DNA from 3 places in the Arthrobacter sp. MYb224 genome. Region 3 is predicted to be linked to each of the others. Evidence: riboswitches for the same ligand, from Rfam matches in the RefSeq annotation. Region 3 holds a riboswitch; each other region holds the start of a gene.
What was found. A riboswitch is a leader RNA that binds a small molecule or an ion and turns the genes downstream of it on or off. The one in region 3 is predicted to bind S-adenosylmethionine.
Positions count from the first base shown of each region.

Region 1: linked by a shared signal. The riboswitch ahead of CQ017_RS09700 (ABC transporter ATP-binding protein) and the one ahead of CQ017_RS03325 (acyl-CoA dehydrogenase family protein) in region 3 are both predicted to bind S-adenosylmethionine.
Region 2: linked by a shared signal. The riboswitch ahead of CQ017_RS14060 (hypothetical protein) and the one ahead of CQ017_RS03325 (acyl-CoA dehydrogenase family protein) in region 3 are both predicted to bind S-adenosylmethionine.

Region 1 covers NZ_PCPU01000004.1:252,044-257,126, reverse strand. Annotated here, with positions in the region: gene acs (acetate--CoA ligase) at 1-121, opposite strand, end outside; gene CQ017_RS09710 (ABC transporter permease) at 154-975, opposite strand; gene CQ017_RS09705 (aliphatic sulfonate ABC transporter substrate-binding protein) at 981-1,997, opposite strand; gene CQ017_RS09700 (ABC transporter ATP-binding protein) at 2,060-2,872, opposite strand; SAM riboswitch class I at 2,878-2,985, opposite strand; SAM riboswitch class I at 3,251-3,351, shown strand; gene CQ017_RS09695 (acyl-CoA dehydrogenase) at 3,368-4,702, shown strand; gene CQ017_RS09690 (LLM class flavin-dependent oxidoreductase) at 4,769-5,083, shown strand, end outside.
Region 2 covers NZ_PCPU01000007.1:121,374-126,456, forward strand. Annotated here, with positions in the region: gene CQ017_RS14040 (helix-turn-helix domain-containing protein) at 33-596, opposite strand; gene CQ017_RS14045 (DinB family protein) at 812-1,399, shown strand; gene CQ017_RS17915 (hypothetical protein) at 1,755-2,138, shown strand; SAM riboswitch class IV at 2,293-2,405, shown strand; gene CQ017_RS14060 (hypothetical protein) at 2,424-2,690, shown strand; gene CQ017_RS14065 (VIT1/CCC1 family protein) at 2,754-3,857, shown strand; gene CQ017_RS14070 (LOG family protein) at 3,926-5,053, opposite strand.
Region 3 covers NZ_PCPU01000002.1:4,557-9,639, reverse strand. Annotated here, with positions in the region: gene CQ017_RS03335 (LysR substrate-binding domain-containing protein) at 1-188, opposite strand, end outside; gene CQ017_RS03330 (acyl-CoA dehydrogenase family protein) at 842-2,071, opposite strand; gene CQ017_RS03325 (acyl-CoA dehydrogenase family protein) at 2,105-3,331, opposite strand; SAM riboswitch class I at 3,386-3,476, opposite strand; gene CQ017_RS03320 (GntP family permease) at 3,962-5,083, opposite strand, start outside.

The DNA.
Region 1 (5,083 bases), on a different contig from region 3:
TCTGGCTGGTGGTGTGCCATGGGGTGTCCCAGTCAAGCAGGTTCGCCGCCTCGTCCCAGAACTCCTGGCGTGCCTCGGCGTTGGAGGGCTGATTTGTACTGGCCAATTCGATGGTGGTCATTGCGGTCCTTGAACGTGATTCGAGTTGTTGGCTTAGGTCCAGCGGTTGATCGCCCAGCGTTCTGCTACCGAGAGCAGGGCATCGGTGATCTTTCCGAAGACGGCGAGCAGGATAATTGTCAGGATCAACCGGTCGATGCGACCGTTGTTCTGCGAGTCGGTGAGCAGATAGCCCAGCCCCATGGAGGCGCCGAGCAGTTCGGCGGCGACCAGGAACAGCCAGGCCTGGGCCAAGGCGAGGCGAAGCCCGGAGAAGACCGAGGGAACCACCGCGGGAAGCTGCACGGTGCGCAGCAGCTTCAGGCCGTTCAGTCCGAACGCGCGCGCGGCTTCGATGAGCTGGCGGTCCACGTGGCGCAGGGCCAAGGCAACGGTGGTGAACACCGGGAAGAATGCGCCGATGATGACCAGCGTGACCTTGGAGTCCTCGCCCATCTTCATCCACAGGATGAGCAGCGGAACCCAGGCCAGCGAAGGCACGGCGCGCAGCGCCCCGATGCTCAGGCCGAGCAGTGCGTCGGCGAGCCGGGACAGTCCGACCAGCGCGCCGAACAGCAGGCCGAGCAGCGAGCCGAAGAAGAATCCGAGCAGTACACGCTGGGTCGAAATGCCCACATGTTTGCCCAGCTCGCCGCCTTCGAGCAGTTCGCCGGCCGCGGCCACCACGGCCGCCGGAGTCGGCAAGGACCACGGCGCGACGATGCCGGTGGTCGTCACCACCTGCCAGGTGAGCAAGACGATGAGCGGCAGGATCAGCGCGAGCAGCCAGTGCGGTAGCTTCAGAAGCCTGGCGCCAAGGCTTTCGCGTGCCTGCACCGGCGTGCTGGCTTGCTGGGTTTGGTTCGCTGAAGACATGTTGCTTATTCCCCGGCGATCTTCGTCGCGTCGGCCTGGGCAGCGAACTGCTCATCCACCAGGGATTCCAGCGCTTGATCGACTGCGTCCTGGGTGGAGACGTCCTTGTTGGCCACGAAGGTAGGTCCGATATTGCGCAGCACCGAAATGAAATCCTCACCCGGCACGGTGTCCACGTCGAGGTTCGAGCGTTCCTCGATCACCTGGGTGGCGACCGGGGCCTCCAGACCTGCAACCTCGGCCAGAATGCTCGCCGTTTCACCAGGATTGGCGGCGGCCCATCCGCGAGCCTTCTCGTAGGAGTCCACCACCAGCTGGGCGAGTTCGGGGCTCTCCTCGATGAAATCTTCGCGGGCATTCAACGCGCCATAGGTGTTGAAGTCCAAGTTACGGTAGAGCAGCTTCGCGCCGTCCTGTTCGGCATCGGCCATGATCGGATCCAGGCCGCTCCAGGCATCGACCGAACCGTTGACCAGCGCGGTGCGCCCATCGGCGTGCTGCACGTTCTGCAAGGTGATGTCCGAATCGCTCAGACCGGCTTCGGCCAAGGATTGCAGCAAGAAGAAGTAGGGGTCGGTGCCCTTGGTGGCCGCGACCTGTTTGCCCTCAAGGTCCTTGACCGACTTGATATCCGAGTCCTCGTTCACCACTAGGGCGGACCATTCGGGCTGCGAATACAGCGAGATGGTCTTGATAGGTGAGCCGTTGGAGCGGGCCAGCAGTGCTGCCGAACCGGCGGTGGATCCCACATCCACGGCATCGGCGCGCAGCGCCTCGTTGGCCTTGTTCGAGCCGGCCGACTGGATCCATTCGACGCTGACCCCTTGTTCCTTAGCGGCGGCGTCCAGCCACCCCTTTTCTTTCAGGACCAGGCTCAGCGGATTGTAGGTGGCGAAGTCGATGGACAGCGTCTGGCCGTCGGCTGCGGCGTTCTCGCCCGCGCATCCGGTCAGCACCAGGGCCGAAATGCCAAGCGTTGCTACGGATAGTGCGGCGCGACGGGAAAAACGATTCGAGAGCATGGAAAATCCTTGATTTGTGCGAATGGAAGGCCCGCGGGACCAAATGAGTGCGGTAGAAAGTGCTAGTGGTTCGTCGGATCAACGCCGAGCAGGCTCAGCAGCGCTGTGCGGTGGGCGACGAATTCGCTGCTCGTATGGCTGCGCGGGTGCGCCGCGGACAGGACTCGATCCTCGATCACGGTCGCCGAGGCCTGGCCCTCGGGTCGGCCCAGCACGACGATGCGGTCGGCGAGAGTCAGCGCCTCATCGACGTCGTGGGTCACCAGCAGCACGGTAGTCGGGAAAGACTTATGGATGGCCAGCAGCAGATCCTGCATTTTCATTCGGGTCAGCGCATCGAGCGCACCAAAGGGTTCGTCGAGAAGCAGGACGCCCGGGCGCCGGGCCAACGCGCGAGCAAGCGAAACCCGCTGAGCCATGCCCCCGGAAATTTCACGTGGGCGCAGATCTGCTGCGTGGCTCAAGCCGGTCAGCTCCAGCAGCTCGGCGATCAGCTGGCGCCCGGATTGCTTGTCGGTTCCCGGCGCAAGGCCGATGGACACGTTGTCTCGGACCGAGCGCCAAGGCAATAGCCGTGGTTCCTGGAATGCAACGGCGCACCGCTCATCTATCCCCGTCACGGCGCGGCTTCCGATGACCACCGACCCGGTGGAGGGGCGGTCCAGGCCGGAGGCCGCCCGCAAGAGAGTGGATTTGCCGCAACCGCTTGCGCCGAGAATTGCAACAATCTGGCCCGCTCCGAGGCGCAGATTCACGTCGCGAAGCACCGTGTTGCTTTCCTTCTTGGCGGTGAAAGTACGCGATAGCTCGAGGAACTCCACGTCGAGCGCCGTTGCGCTTTGGACGGTCTCGGGCAAGGCAAAGGCTGTAGTCATTTTCATCTCCATCGTTCCTGGCGGTAGCACCGGACACCGTTTGGTTTATTAACCGTGTGTGGTGGTTGCTGCGGCGTCACAGAGCCAGATCTCTTAGCCGCTCGGGATGGTTACACGACTATTACAGGCCTTCGAACGATTTCAATGCAAATCTTTCGTAACATGATAAATATTCGATAGATGCGTCACATCATCGTGATGTTTCGATTTTTATTTCACTGATCGCGCATTTGGCCGAAAAATCGCTAAACGCTAGGCGTTGTGTTCGGCCGCGTTAGGCAAGTGCTGTCCTTGATGCATTTCAATCTCCATCCGTGCACGACGAAATGTGACTAACCGGGTTGAGGACGAAGTAGACCTCAGGCTACAAATGATTACGAACCATCCAGAGCGACCGAGAGATCTGGCTCGTCGACGTCGCAGCAACCACCCACCTAAATATTGGCGCGGGACGGTGCTACAGCCAGGACCGATGGAAAGAATTGAGGACTTTCGATGTCATTTGGCGATCCCGCTGGCGACTTTAATGCGCTCAGCGACCCGTCTATTGCGGGTAGCGCGGTGGAGCTTGACGACCTTCCACAGGAACTTCCTACCCGGCAGCTGCTGAAAATCACCCCGGGCCCCGGCGCTGACGAGCAGTATGAACGGCTTGCCGGCATTTTCCGTCCGGTGTTCGCACAGATCGCCGCCGGTGCAAGGGAACGCGACCGGCAGCGGATCCTGCCTTTCGAACAGGTTGGCTTGCTGAACCGTGAGCGCTTCGGTGCGCTGCGCCTGCCGGTTGCCGACGGCGGCCATGGGGCGCGCTTGAGCGATGTCTTCCGGTTGCTCATCGAATTAGCCGAGGCCGACTCGCATGTGGCTCAGCTATGGCGCGCGCATATTGCCTTCGTGGAAAATGCGGTGCGGCTGGAAGATGCGCAGCTCCGTAGCAAATGGGTTGCCCGAATCAGCTCCGGGCAGATCGTGGGCAACGCCTACACCGAGGAAGGCGGCAACGCCCTCGGGTTGCTCAACACCAAGGTCACCGAGGAGGGGTCGCGCTGGCTGGTCAATGGGCGGAAGTTCTATTGCACCGGCACCATCTTCGCCGACTGGACCACCGTAGCGGTGGCGCACCCGCAACTCCCAGGGCGCCAGATCGCGGTAGTTTCCACCCAGCACAGCGGCGTGAAAATCCTCGATGACTGGGATGGTTTCGGCCAACAGCTCACCGGTACCGGCAGCACCGAATTCCACGAAGTTCCGGTGGACACCTTCATGCCGGAGGATCCCACGGATCCGGAAGCCGCGATCTTCCAACTCGTGCTCATGGCGGTACAGGCCGGAATCGGACGGGCGGCACTGAACGACCTGCGCTCCTCCGTGCAGGCGCGTACCCGCAGTTTCAGCACCGGCACCGGAGTTCCGGTGCACCGCGAACCGCAGGTCTTGCAGCTCGTCGGGGAGGTTTCCGCCGAAATCTTCGCCGCGGAGTCCGTGGTCATGGGCGCGGTGCTGGAGGTCGAAGCGGCCATGGCCGACGCGAACCTGAACGCCGAGGAGCGCTTTGCCGTGTGCGAACTGGCGGCAAACCGTGCTCAGACGATCGTGCAGCCGCTGGTCATCGGAGCGACCAGCAAGCTCTTCGACGCGCTGGGTGCATCTTCCACTCGCAATAGCTGCAATATGGACCGCCACTGGCGCAACGCCCGAACCATCGCGACGCACAATCCGGCGATCTACAAGGCGCGCATCGTGGGGGACTACGAGATCAACGGCGTGCAGCCCCAACGGCTGTCCGTCACCGGCACGGTAACCGGAGCAAACCGGTTCGCCGGCAGCTAGGCAACACTCCTCGAACACAGATTTTTAGACTTACAAGATTTTTCTTCTATGGATAGGGGCACACCAATGAGCGAGAACAAGCGCGAAATCCTTTTTAACGCCTTCGATATGAACTGCGTGGTGCACCAGTCGCCGGGCCTCTGGCGCCACCCGGATGACAAGGCGTCGACCTACAACACCCTGGGCTACTGGACCCACCTGGCCAAGGTGCTGGAAAAGGGCAAATTCGACGGGCTGTTCCTCGCCGACGTGCTGGGCACCTACGACGTCTACAAGGGCACCAACGAGACTCCGCTGCGCAGCGGAGCCCAGGCGCCGGTTAATGACCCGATGATGCTCGTCTCCGCGATGGCCGCGGTCACCGAGAACCTCGGCTTCGGC
Region 2 (5,083 bases), on a different contig from region 3:
GCAAACCCTTCAAAAGCGCATTGCGGTTTTGGTCAGAGCAACAGCGTCCAGGTCACTACGGCGGTCCGGTCCGAAGTATTTTCCCAACTGTGCGGCTCACGGCCCGGGAAGGTTACCGTATCGCCCGCTTGCAGTTCAATGCGGTCCTCGGGCAGAACCAAGGTAAATTCTCCGGAAATCACGTGCAGAACTTCCACCTTGCAATCCACCGAATACAGCTCGGCTTCCCCCGAGCCCTGAGGCGCGACCTCTGCCCTAATCATCTGCACCCTGGTCTCGGCGCGGGGAGTGACCAGTTGTTCGGTGATCCCTTGACCACCCAAGGCGATTCGCGGCGCGTGCTCCAGCCTGACCAATTTGGTTTCAGGTACTGAGAAGAGCTGTCCAACCTCTAAGCCCAACACTTCGCAGAGCCTGAGCAACGTCGACACCGAAGGGCTAGTCAAGTCTCGCTCCACGCGAGACAAGAACCCCTTGGTCAGTCCGGACATTTCGGCCACCTGGTCGATGGTCATTCGTCGGGTTTGGCGTACCCCACGCAAACGGGCGCCGATATTAATCGACGAGCCGGTGGGCTCTACGGGCAGTGTTTTCATGCTCTCCCACCATTTTGACACCGGCGCAGCCCTAGCTTGGCAGTACCCGGCCTACAATTCCGCTAAACCAATCCGGTTCAGGTTCCTACACTGCGTCAGTTTACCAATAGGCAACGAGAACTTCGCCGAACTCACGCTTCAGTCCTGAAGTCAGCAAACAAGCCCTCAATGCGCCGTCGCTGTTTATTCAATCGCCATGAAACTAGACTCGGCACATGGATACCGATAGCAATCCGTCCTCCAAGAGACTTCGGAACTATTTGAACGAGGCCCGAAACACCGTGCTCTGGAAGTGTCAGGGACTCTCCGAAGAGTTGGCCCGCCGTCCCATGACGGATACCGGAACACACATGCTTGGTGTCATCTACCATCTAGCAATCACCGAATACGGTTATTTCGGCGAGTGCCTAGGTCGTGTGCCCAACGATCGGCATGTGCTTCAACTACTGCAAAGCGATGATCCGCAGATCGACTTCCTGCCTCCCGCCAGCTTCTCCGTAGAAGATGTTCTCGCGTTGTATCGAAAGTCCATCGCATTCGCCGAGCAGACGCTCGATGAATTGAACTTAGAGTCCCCGGCTGAGGTCCCCTGGTGGTCAGTGCATCGGCATACCACCGTGGAGCATCTCATTGTTCATATGATCGCGGAAACCTCCCGGCATGCTGGGCATCTTGATATCGTCCGAGAGCTTCTCGACGGACAGGTAGGACTGCGTGAACAGGCGAGAAATATCCCCGGCTTTAGCCCTGAGCAATGGAAGCAACAGCGCTCCACCCTGCAGCGAATCGCCGAGCAGTCCTAACACCGGTCTTGGTTAAAGCTCGCTCAAACCCCTAGCCGGGCACCGCCTCAAAGTGCTCGCATAAGCTCGCACCAGCTCGGATGGCCTCATCCGAGCCCAGCGGCTAGAGCACCAGCTTTGAAATCCTCACCACGCAAATGATTCGGATCCCCTTCCCTTCCTCGCACGCCTGAAGATCTCGAAGGCCAAGGCCTCGCCTGCGACGATGGAACTCTGGTTGATCGCTGTAAGGAGCTGGCAGGCTTGGGACTTGGCCGTGACTTTCACCCTCGCAGCATGCGCTCCGGCAGACTCCGGGATCTCAGGCAATGCAACCTTGCCGGGGAAAACTCGTTGTCCTTCTCAGGATTGCAGAATGAGAATTACCTGCGCAGCGTACAGCTCACAGACGCGAACGGCATCGTGCGCTTCACCAGCATCTTCCCCGCGTATTACGCCGGACGCTGGCCGCATATCCACCTCGAAGATTGCCCGGCCCCAGAACTCGTTCACCGATTCGGCCAACGCTATCGCCAACTCAAAGGCAGCCCTGCCCCAAGAGGCCCGTAATGCGGTGCATGCAGCGACCGGTCACGAGCGGTCGGCAACTAATCTGAAGGGCGCCACCTGCGGCGAAATCACCTCCGGTTACGCCGTAAAGTTCGAAGTCGAGGTCAACCCCTGGACCGAACCCCGCGACGGGGCATGCCTGGCGGTGGCCCCGGCAACGACGGCGGGCCGGCAGGAGAATCACCGGTAATGCCGGATGGGCAGGGCCCCGGCCAGCAATCTGCACCTTCGGCGAGCGCAGAATCCTAATCGGCACGGGGCCGTGCACCATGAGACCCGCGAGAGCTGCGTATGACGTTTCACTACGCGGCCGGATGGCGCACCGGTGTAACATCGTGGTGTTGCTTCACGAGATGCGGCGCCAAGCTCCGACTGGCCGCACACCAACCCCAGGTTCATGGGTGGTTCGGATGAAGAAGCGGTCCGTACGCCAATCGGCTACGGGCAAGAGCTCTTTTAAGGGTCCACGATAGTTATGGCTTTAAACGTCCTTCCCATTATCGACCTGCAAACCGGCCAGGTGCAGTTTCCGCTTCGCGGGGTCTGGGTCAGCTATTACGTCACGGACCCGCACCTGCTCACCCGTTTGCTAGCCAGAACCGTGGGTCCGCCGAGCTTCGATAGTCAGCGCGAGGAACTTTCGGTATTCGTGGCAGTTCGGGGGCAAAACGCTGGCACCGCCCACGTATTTAGTCTTGCCAAATTCCCAGTGCTTGAATCGCTCACTAAACTAGGGGGTTGAACCTAATCCGGATCATCTGCCCGTGAACATGATCCAATCTGCCGCAGGAGACGCATCCCCGTGATGGCCCAAACCTCAACTCCCGAACCAACCAAGGCGCAGATCCGCCGCTGGCGCCAGTACATGGCCGATGAGGTCGCCGAAGGCGCGATCTACCGTGAACTGGCCGAAAAGCGCACCGGACAAGAACGCCAAATTCTCCGTGGGCTAGCCGAAGCGGAAGAACGCCACGAAAATTACTGGCGAACCAAGCTCGGCGAACATGTACGCCCGGTCCGCCCGTCCATGCGGCGCACAATGTTGCGTTTCATGGCCCGTCATTTCGGTTCGGTGTTTGTCTTGGCGCTGGCCCAACGCGCCGAAGGCAACTCTCCCTACGCCACCGATCAGGACGCCGCTCCGCAAATGGCGGCGGACGAGCAGGTGCATGAGGAAGTCATTCGTGCTTTGGCTACGGTCGGCCGGTCCCGGTTGTCCGGCAACTTCCGAGCCGCAGTATTCGGGGCGAATGACGGTCTGGTCTCAAATCTAGCCCTGGTCATGGGCATCGGGGCCACCGGTGTGGCCTCGTCCCTCGTGCTCTTCTCCGGAATTGCCGGCCTGCTGGCTGGCGCGCTGTCCATGGCTGCCGGGGAATTCGTGTCAGTCCGTTCCCAACGTGAGCTTCTCACCGCGTCGCGCCCTACCCAGGTCACGCTTTCTGCCGCCCGCGACCTCGATCTAGATGCCAACGAATTGGTCTTGATCTACAAGGCACGTGGCATGAACAATGAGGATGCCGAACACCGCGCGGCAGAACGCATGGGGCTGTTTACCTGCGATTGCAACCCCTCCTTCTCGCTCCATCCAGAAGTTCGCAGCGCGGAGCTGGAACGCGAACATGAGGAGCTAGGTTCGGCACCGGGAGCCGCCATTTCTTCGTTCATGTTCTTCGCTTCCGGCGCAGTTATTCCGATCCTGCCTTACATCTTCGGGCTCACCGGGCTAGCTGCGGTGAGCGTGGCAGTCGCTTTGGTCAGCATCGCGTTGCTGCTCACCGGCGGCGTCGTTGGCCTGCTATCCGGCGCGTCCCCGCTCAAACGCGGCATCCGTCAGCTGGCCATTGGCTTGGGTGCGGCCGCTGTAACCTACTGCTTGGGTTTGCTCTTCGGCACCACCGTGGCTTAGCTCCAAGAAGCAGACTACTGGCCGTTGCCCCAACATGATGCGTCGTGGGGCAACGGCCGGTCTCGTTATTAGAACCGCGTGCGGCGCCGCAATGGAGTCATTGTTTCAATGAATTCGACAGCTTCTTGCACCGAGTCCACCAAAGCTATCCTGCTTTCCATGGCCCTCCCGGCGGCAAGCGCCTGCAGCAAGGGCCAGACTGGAAGCTTCCGGGTCCAATGCTCGCGGCCCACCAACACAATGGGAGCTACGCGAGCGCCAGTCGCGTAGTAGTTTTCGCAGGCGTCTTGGAATATTTCCTGGACTGTCCCGGCTGCACCGGGAAGCACAATGATTCCGCCATTTGCCTGTTCGAGCAGGATGGCTTCGCGAATCGAGTTCGTGAAAAACTTTGCTATATGCGTGGCGAACAGGTTCGGTGGCTCATGGCCATAAAACCAGGTGGGTACGCCCATTGAACTTTTCGTGCTGGGGAATTTTTCACGCACTCGCAATGCCGCACGCGCCCAGGCAGTCCGATGACGGATCGCGTCCGGAGCTTGTGCGAGGATATCCACGGCTCTACCGATAGCCGTTTCGTCATAGTCTGCAAGCCACGCGCCGGCGTTAGCCGCTTCCATGGCCCCTGGTCCCCCACCGGTAACAATCGAATAGCCTCGACCGGTCAGCATTGCACCGAGCCGTACTGCATCGGCGAATTCTTGCGTGCCACGTGCTACCGCGTGCCCACCCATGATCCCGATCATGGGTGTCTCGGCAAATACCCCGTCGTAAACAGCATTCAACATGGCCTGGCCAATATGGTGATCATGCAAAGTCGTTGCCATCGTGCTGTCATCGGTAGAAAATTCCGCAGGTGAATTTGCTTGCGAATAGGTATAGATCTGCGCGTCGAGCACCTGCGAGTAGGGCGCTTCCTTGATCCCCGCGTAGAGCTCTAGCGGGGAATAGAGCTCACGTTCGGAAATATTGAAGGGCAGTTGCGCTCCGGTACTCATGCATAGCCCGCCGGTTGCTTCCACGAGCGAACGTCCGGCCTTGGAGTAGACGCAATCAATAAAAAGGCAGTCGGCAAGGTCCAAAGCGCCTAAGACCGCGTCCCTAGCTTGAAGATCAACCCGGTGTACGCGCCAGTTTCGGGCAAGCGATGCTTGGGTTTCCATGGCTTCGGCGGCGAGCCTGTCGAACTCAATCACTGTGGTGATATTGACCGCTCGGGCGGGGAG
Region 3 (5,083 bases):
GCGGTGAGGACCACGCCGCGCGCCCGGCGCCGCACCAGCAGCTGCGATCCCACCACCCGTTCAAGTTCGTCCATCGCCTGCGACATGGCGGCCTGCGAAATATGGCAGGCGCCGGCGGCCGCGGAGATGGACCCGGTTTCGGCGACGGCGACAAAATACTGTATTTGACGCAGGGTGTAGTTGATCACCCACTCAGTCTAGCCAGCGGCCTAAAACCCACCGAAGCGGATTCCATGAAGCATGCTGCGCACAGCCGTTCGGAACAACCTGGTCGGAGGCGCCTTGGAGCGGACACCTACAATCGAGATGCCCGTTATCTTCAGGCATGCCCGCTTATTGAAGAGGATATAAGTTGCCGCGATGCAGAACTTTCAGAAATACGCTGAGGATCCTCTTCGGGAGGGGAGCAGCCCAGCCCCTATCCCGAGCTGGACTTCATCGAACCGATCATCGCGGTCGTGGCAGACGAGCGCCAGCGCTACAAGCTCGAACAAGAGCTTTCAAGCATCGAGGTCAGCTGGGAGACCCGCGGAGTTTTCGACTGCGGCGAGCATCGGATTGCCGCTGGAGATGTCCTCTACCTCGCGCATTCATTTCTGGCACCATATGCCACGGATTCTGCAGGGAACATGCGCTACGGAATCATGCAATCGCCGAGTCCGAGCGCCGCCTACTATCGGAAGGACACCGCGGACCGCGAGTTACCAGTGCTTTATCTGCAGCGAGTTGTTGTGGGCGAGGTGCATCCAGGGGGTACCGGCGAGCTGCTCGGTGATTGTTGCGCTACACGCTGCAGGCCCGGCGCTCAAGATGAGGGCTGGGCCTGCCCGCTCTGTGGATGCTACTTCGAGGCGCCGATGGCCCAAACCCGCGGCAGCTCGGTGCCGTTGACCGCCAGGTCGCCGATCAGCCGGGCCTTGAACACCCACGGGTTGTGGTTGCCGGCGGTGCGGGCATTGCGCCAGTGCCGATCCAGGTTCTTCGAAACGCTGGTGGCCGAAGCGGCCAGCGCGTCGAAGGCGTGGGTGATCGCGTTGAGCACCAGCGGGGTGAGCACCACCTGGGCCTGCGCACTGGCCAGCTCGGCCGCATCATTGGCCGCCTCGTCTTCCTCCGCCGTCGCCTCGCCCTCGTGCAGCGCCAGCGCGGTTTCATAGGCTCCCTGCAGGGACTGCGACACGCGTTCCACGGTTCCGGCCGCCGCGAACGCAGCCGCCGACACCTCGCCGATGACCTGCAGCAGCTGCGGATCTTCGGCGGCCACGTTGGCGGCGCCGTGGCTGAAGGTGCGCTTGCGGGCCTTCTGCTCGGCGGCGAAGTCGCGTTCGGCGGCCTTGGCGGACCCGGCCAGCACCACCAGCAGCACCTGCTGGTAGAAGGCGGTCTGGTACTTGAAGCGGGTGTCGAAGTCGATCAGGTCCTCCTCGGCGACGACCGCGTCGGTGAAGGTGGAGGTTCCGGTGCCGGTGGTGCGCTGTCCGAAGCCGTCCCAGTCATCGGCCAGCACCACGCCGGGCTGGTGCCGGTTGACCGCGGCGATCACGCGCTTGCCGGTATCGGTGCGCTCGGCGTAGGTATCCAGCCAGTCGGCGAAGATCGAGCCGGTGGAATAGTACTTGGTGCCGTTGACCAGGAACCCTCCCTCGCCATCCGGGGTGACCTTGGTGATCACCTCGCCCACCTTCACGGTGCCGATCTCGGTCCAGGAATTCCCCACCAGCTCCCCGGCGGCAAAGCGGGCCAGCCACTTGTCGCGCCCCGGCCCCGGGGCGGCTACCAGGCGGTCTTCGACGAAGGCGAAGTGGGCGCGCAAGGCCTGGGCGATGCTGGAGTCCGCGGCGGCCAGCTCCACGAGCAATTCGAAGAGCTCGGCCAAGGTGGCCCCTGCCCCGCCGTGGGAGACCGGGACACGCAATGCGCCGAAGCCGGCGGCGGCCAGCTCGGCCACCTGCTGGTGCGGCAGTTCTCCGCTGCGGTCGCGTTCGGCGGCGCCGGCGGCGATCTTTTCAAAGTGCGGGGCGAAGCGGGTTTTCAATTCAGCCAGGCGGTTGGCGGTGGCAAGTACGGTCATCAGTTCGGTCCAATCCGTGGGTGCGGTTGAGGTTTAGGTGTAGAGCGAGAGCGGCTGGGTTTCCCCGCGCAGGAAGTACGCGCCGACCTCGATTTTCTTGTAGTCCACCGGGTCGTGCAGCGAGTGGGTGCGCACATTGCGCCAGAACAGATCCAGGCCCACATCATTCTGCGTAGAGGAGGAACCGGTGACCTCGAAGATGCGGTTGGCGACCTCCACGCCGATCTCGGTGGAGACCACCTTGGCCTCGGCGATTTCCACCGCCAGCGCCGCGCGTTCAGGCTGGGTGACATTCCCCGCCTTGGCCAGCAGCGCATCGAATTTGCGGCCGAGCTTCTCGGCCAGGGCGGCCACCGCGGCGGTGCGCGCCTTCAGCTCGCCCACGGTGCGCTGGAAGACGACGTCCTGGGAGTAGGTCTCCGCCGCCGAGAGGAACCAGGCGTTCTTGCGGCCCAGCAGGATTTGCTTGCCGCGGGCCAACGCGCCCTCGGCGATGCCCAGGTAGAAGTTCGCGAAGGCCAGCTGGATCCCGGGGGTGAGCAGGGTGGAGACCGGCTCGTCGGTCACCGCCCCGAGCAGATCGGCGGCCTCGATGCGCACGTTGTGGTACTTCAGCGAGTTCGAGGCGCTCAAGCGCTGGCCCAGGTAGTCCCAGTCATCGACGATTTCCAGCCCTTCCCGGTTGCGCGGGAGGACGAAGGCCAACACTTCGCCGTGTCGCGGGCCTCCGGAGACCTCGGCGTTGACGACGATCACCTCGCCGACTCCGGAGCCGGTGGAGAAACGCTTGAAACCGTTCAGCCGGAAGCCATCGTCCTCCGCGGTGAGCGTCAGCTGCGGGTCCACCGGATTCACCGAATCGCCCCAGAGCCAGCCTCCGGCCACGGTCCGCTGCCACCACTCGGCCTGGGCTTCGGCCGGAGCGTAGAAGGCGATGCCGGACTGGTTGATGTAGTGGTAGGCCAGCAGCTGGGAGATGGACCCGTCGGCCGCGGCCAGGATGCGGATGGTTTCAAAAGCGGTGGCCCAGTGCGCTCCGGCTCCCCCGAATTCGGCCGGAACCAGCAGGTTCAGCAGCCCGGCCTCGCGCAGCAGCTGCACCTCGGCGAAGGGCTGCTCGTTTTTGCGGTCGCGCTCCAGCGCGTCCGCGGCCAGGGTGGCCGCGACCTGCTCGGCGATCTCGCGCCAGTGGGCGAGCTCGGCCTCGTCTGCGCTCCCGGTGTAGGGAACGCGGGGCAGTTGCGTGCTCAGTACGGTCATTTTCGTTCTCCCTTAGAGTCTTGCTCCGAAGGAAGCAGAAAGTTGCTTTCTGCTGATCCATCGAACCTGGCGTTAGCACTAGCTGCCGAATGCAGGCTTGCTGCGGCGTCGTCGAGCCAGGTCTCTCAGCCGCTCTGGATGGTTGGTACTTCGAGTGAAACACCGCGGCATGAGCGGATGGAAGGAGCACGTCATCCGACGGAATAGTCGGTCAGAAGTCGTCACAAAGCGAGATTTCCGGCGGACTTGGACCGCCCCGAAGGCGCTGGGACGCCGTCATACTTCTGGAGGTTACGTCATCGGCGATCGGAGAGCTTGATATCCGGATCCAGCATCAATCGACCGGGCACCTGTCAGGGGGATCTCGGTTTCTCAATTAGCCGACAGCGATAAGCGTCAGCGAATGCGGGGGTGGATCATGGATCCAGCGATCAGGCATCCCGGATGGCCGGATTGCCGGTCGTTGTTCCCATGCCCGTAATCCTTGCCCAGCAAGCCAATGGGGAAAGCTGGGCTGTGCTCGAAGTTGCAGCCTTGCCTTGCCTATTGCGGCCATCCCGCCAGTTAAACCAATAACCGCGCCATCCTCTGATGGCGCGGTTATTGGTTGATGCAGGCTTCTTGGATTTACTAGAGCAGGAATGCCCCGAGGATCCAGACGGTAGCAAATGCGGCGGTGCCCTGGATGGCGGTGGCCACGCTCAAGGTCTTGTAGGCCGTGATCACCGGGATGCGGCTGAGCTGGGAGACCACCCAGAAGTAGGAATCGTTGGCATGCGAGACGACCATCGCGCCGGCGCCAACTGCCAGGACACTGAGCACCATGCCCAGTTCGGAGTCCAGACCGAGGGATCCGAGCATCGGGGCGACCAGCGCCGAGGTGGTCACCATCGATACGGTGGATGAGCCCTGCGCCGACTTCAATGCCGCGGCGATCAGGAATGGCACAGCCAGTCCGAGACCCAAGCCGCTGAGCGAATCGGAGAGGATCGTGGTCAGCTCCGAGGCTGCCAGCACAGCACCAAAGGCTGCGCCGGCACCGGTAATGAGCAGGATGGGCGCCGCGGTGCGCACGGCTTCGTGCATCTGCTCGTTGAAGTCGGCAAGCTTCTTATTGCCGTTCAGCAGCAAGGTCGCGGCGAGCAAACCGAAGATCAGCGCGATCACCGGGGTGCCGATGAAGGACAGTGCTTCCAGTGCGGCGCCTTCGCCGAAGGGATGCGATGGAAGCTTGGCGATCGATGCCGCGCAGATCAAGACCAGCGGAACGAGGATCGGCAGGAAGGCCAAGCCAGGGCTTGGCAGCTTGCCGAAGCTTGCACGCAGCTGCTCGTAATCTAGTTCGGAGATGTCGTTCTCATCCTCGGATGGCAGCGGAGTCCACGTGGACTTGTTGAAGCGGCTGGCATAGAACAGCCCGGCCATGGCCGAGACCACTGCCACCGGCAGGCCGATGGCGATGATCAATCCGAGGTTGTCGGCGATGCCGATGGACTCGGCGGCTGCCAGCGGTCCTGGGGTCGGCGGGACCATGGTGTGGGTGGCATACAGGCCGGTCATCAAGGCAATGGAGGTGGCCAGCGTGGAAACACCGGTGCGCAGGGTGATGGCCTTGCGCAGGGAGTTGAGCACCACGTAGCCCGAGTCGCAGAAGACCGGTATGGAAACGATGTAGCCGATGAGCGACAGCGTCAGGTTGGGGAATCTGGTGCCCAGCAGCTTGATCAGCGCATCGGCCATGGAGATCGCGGC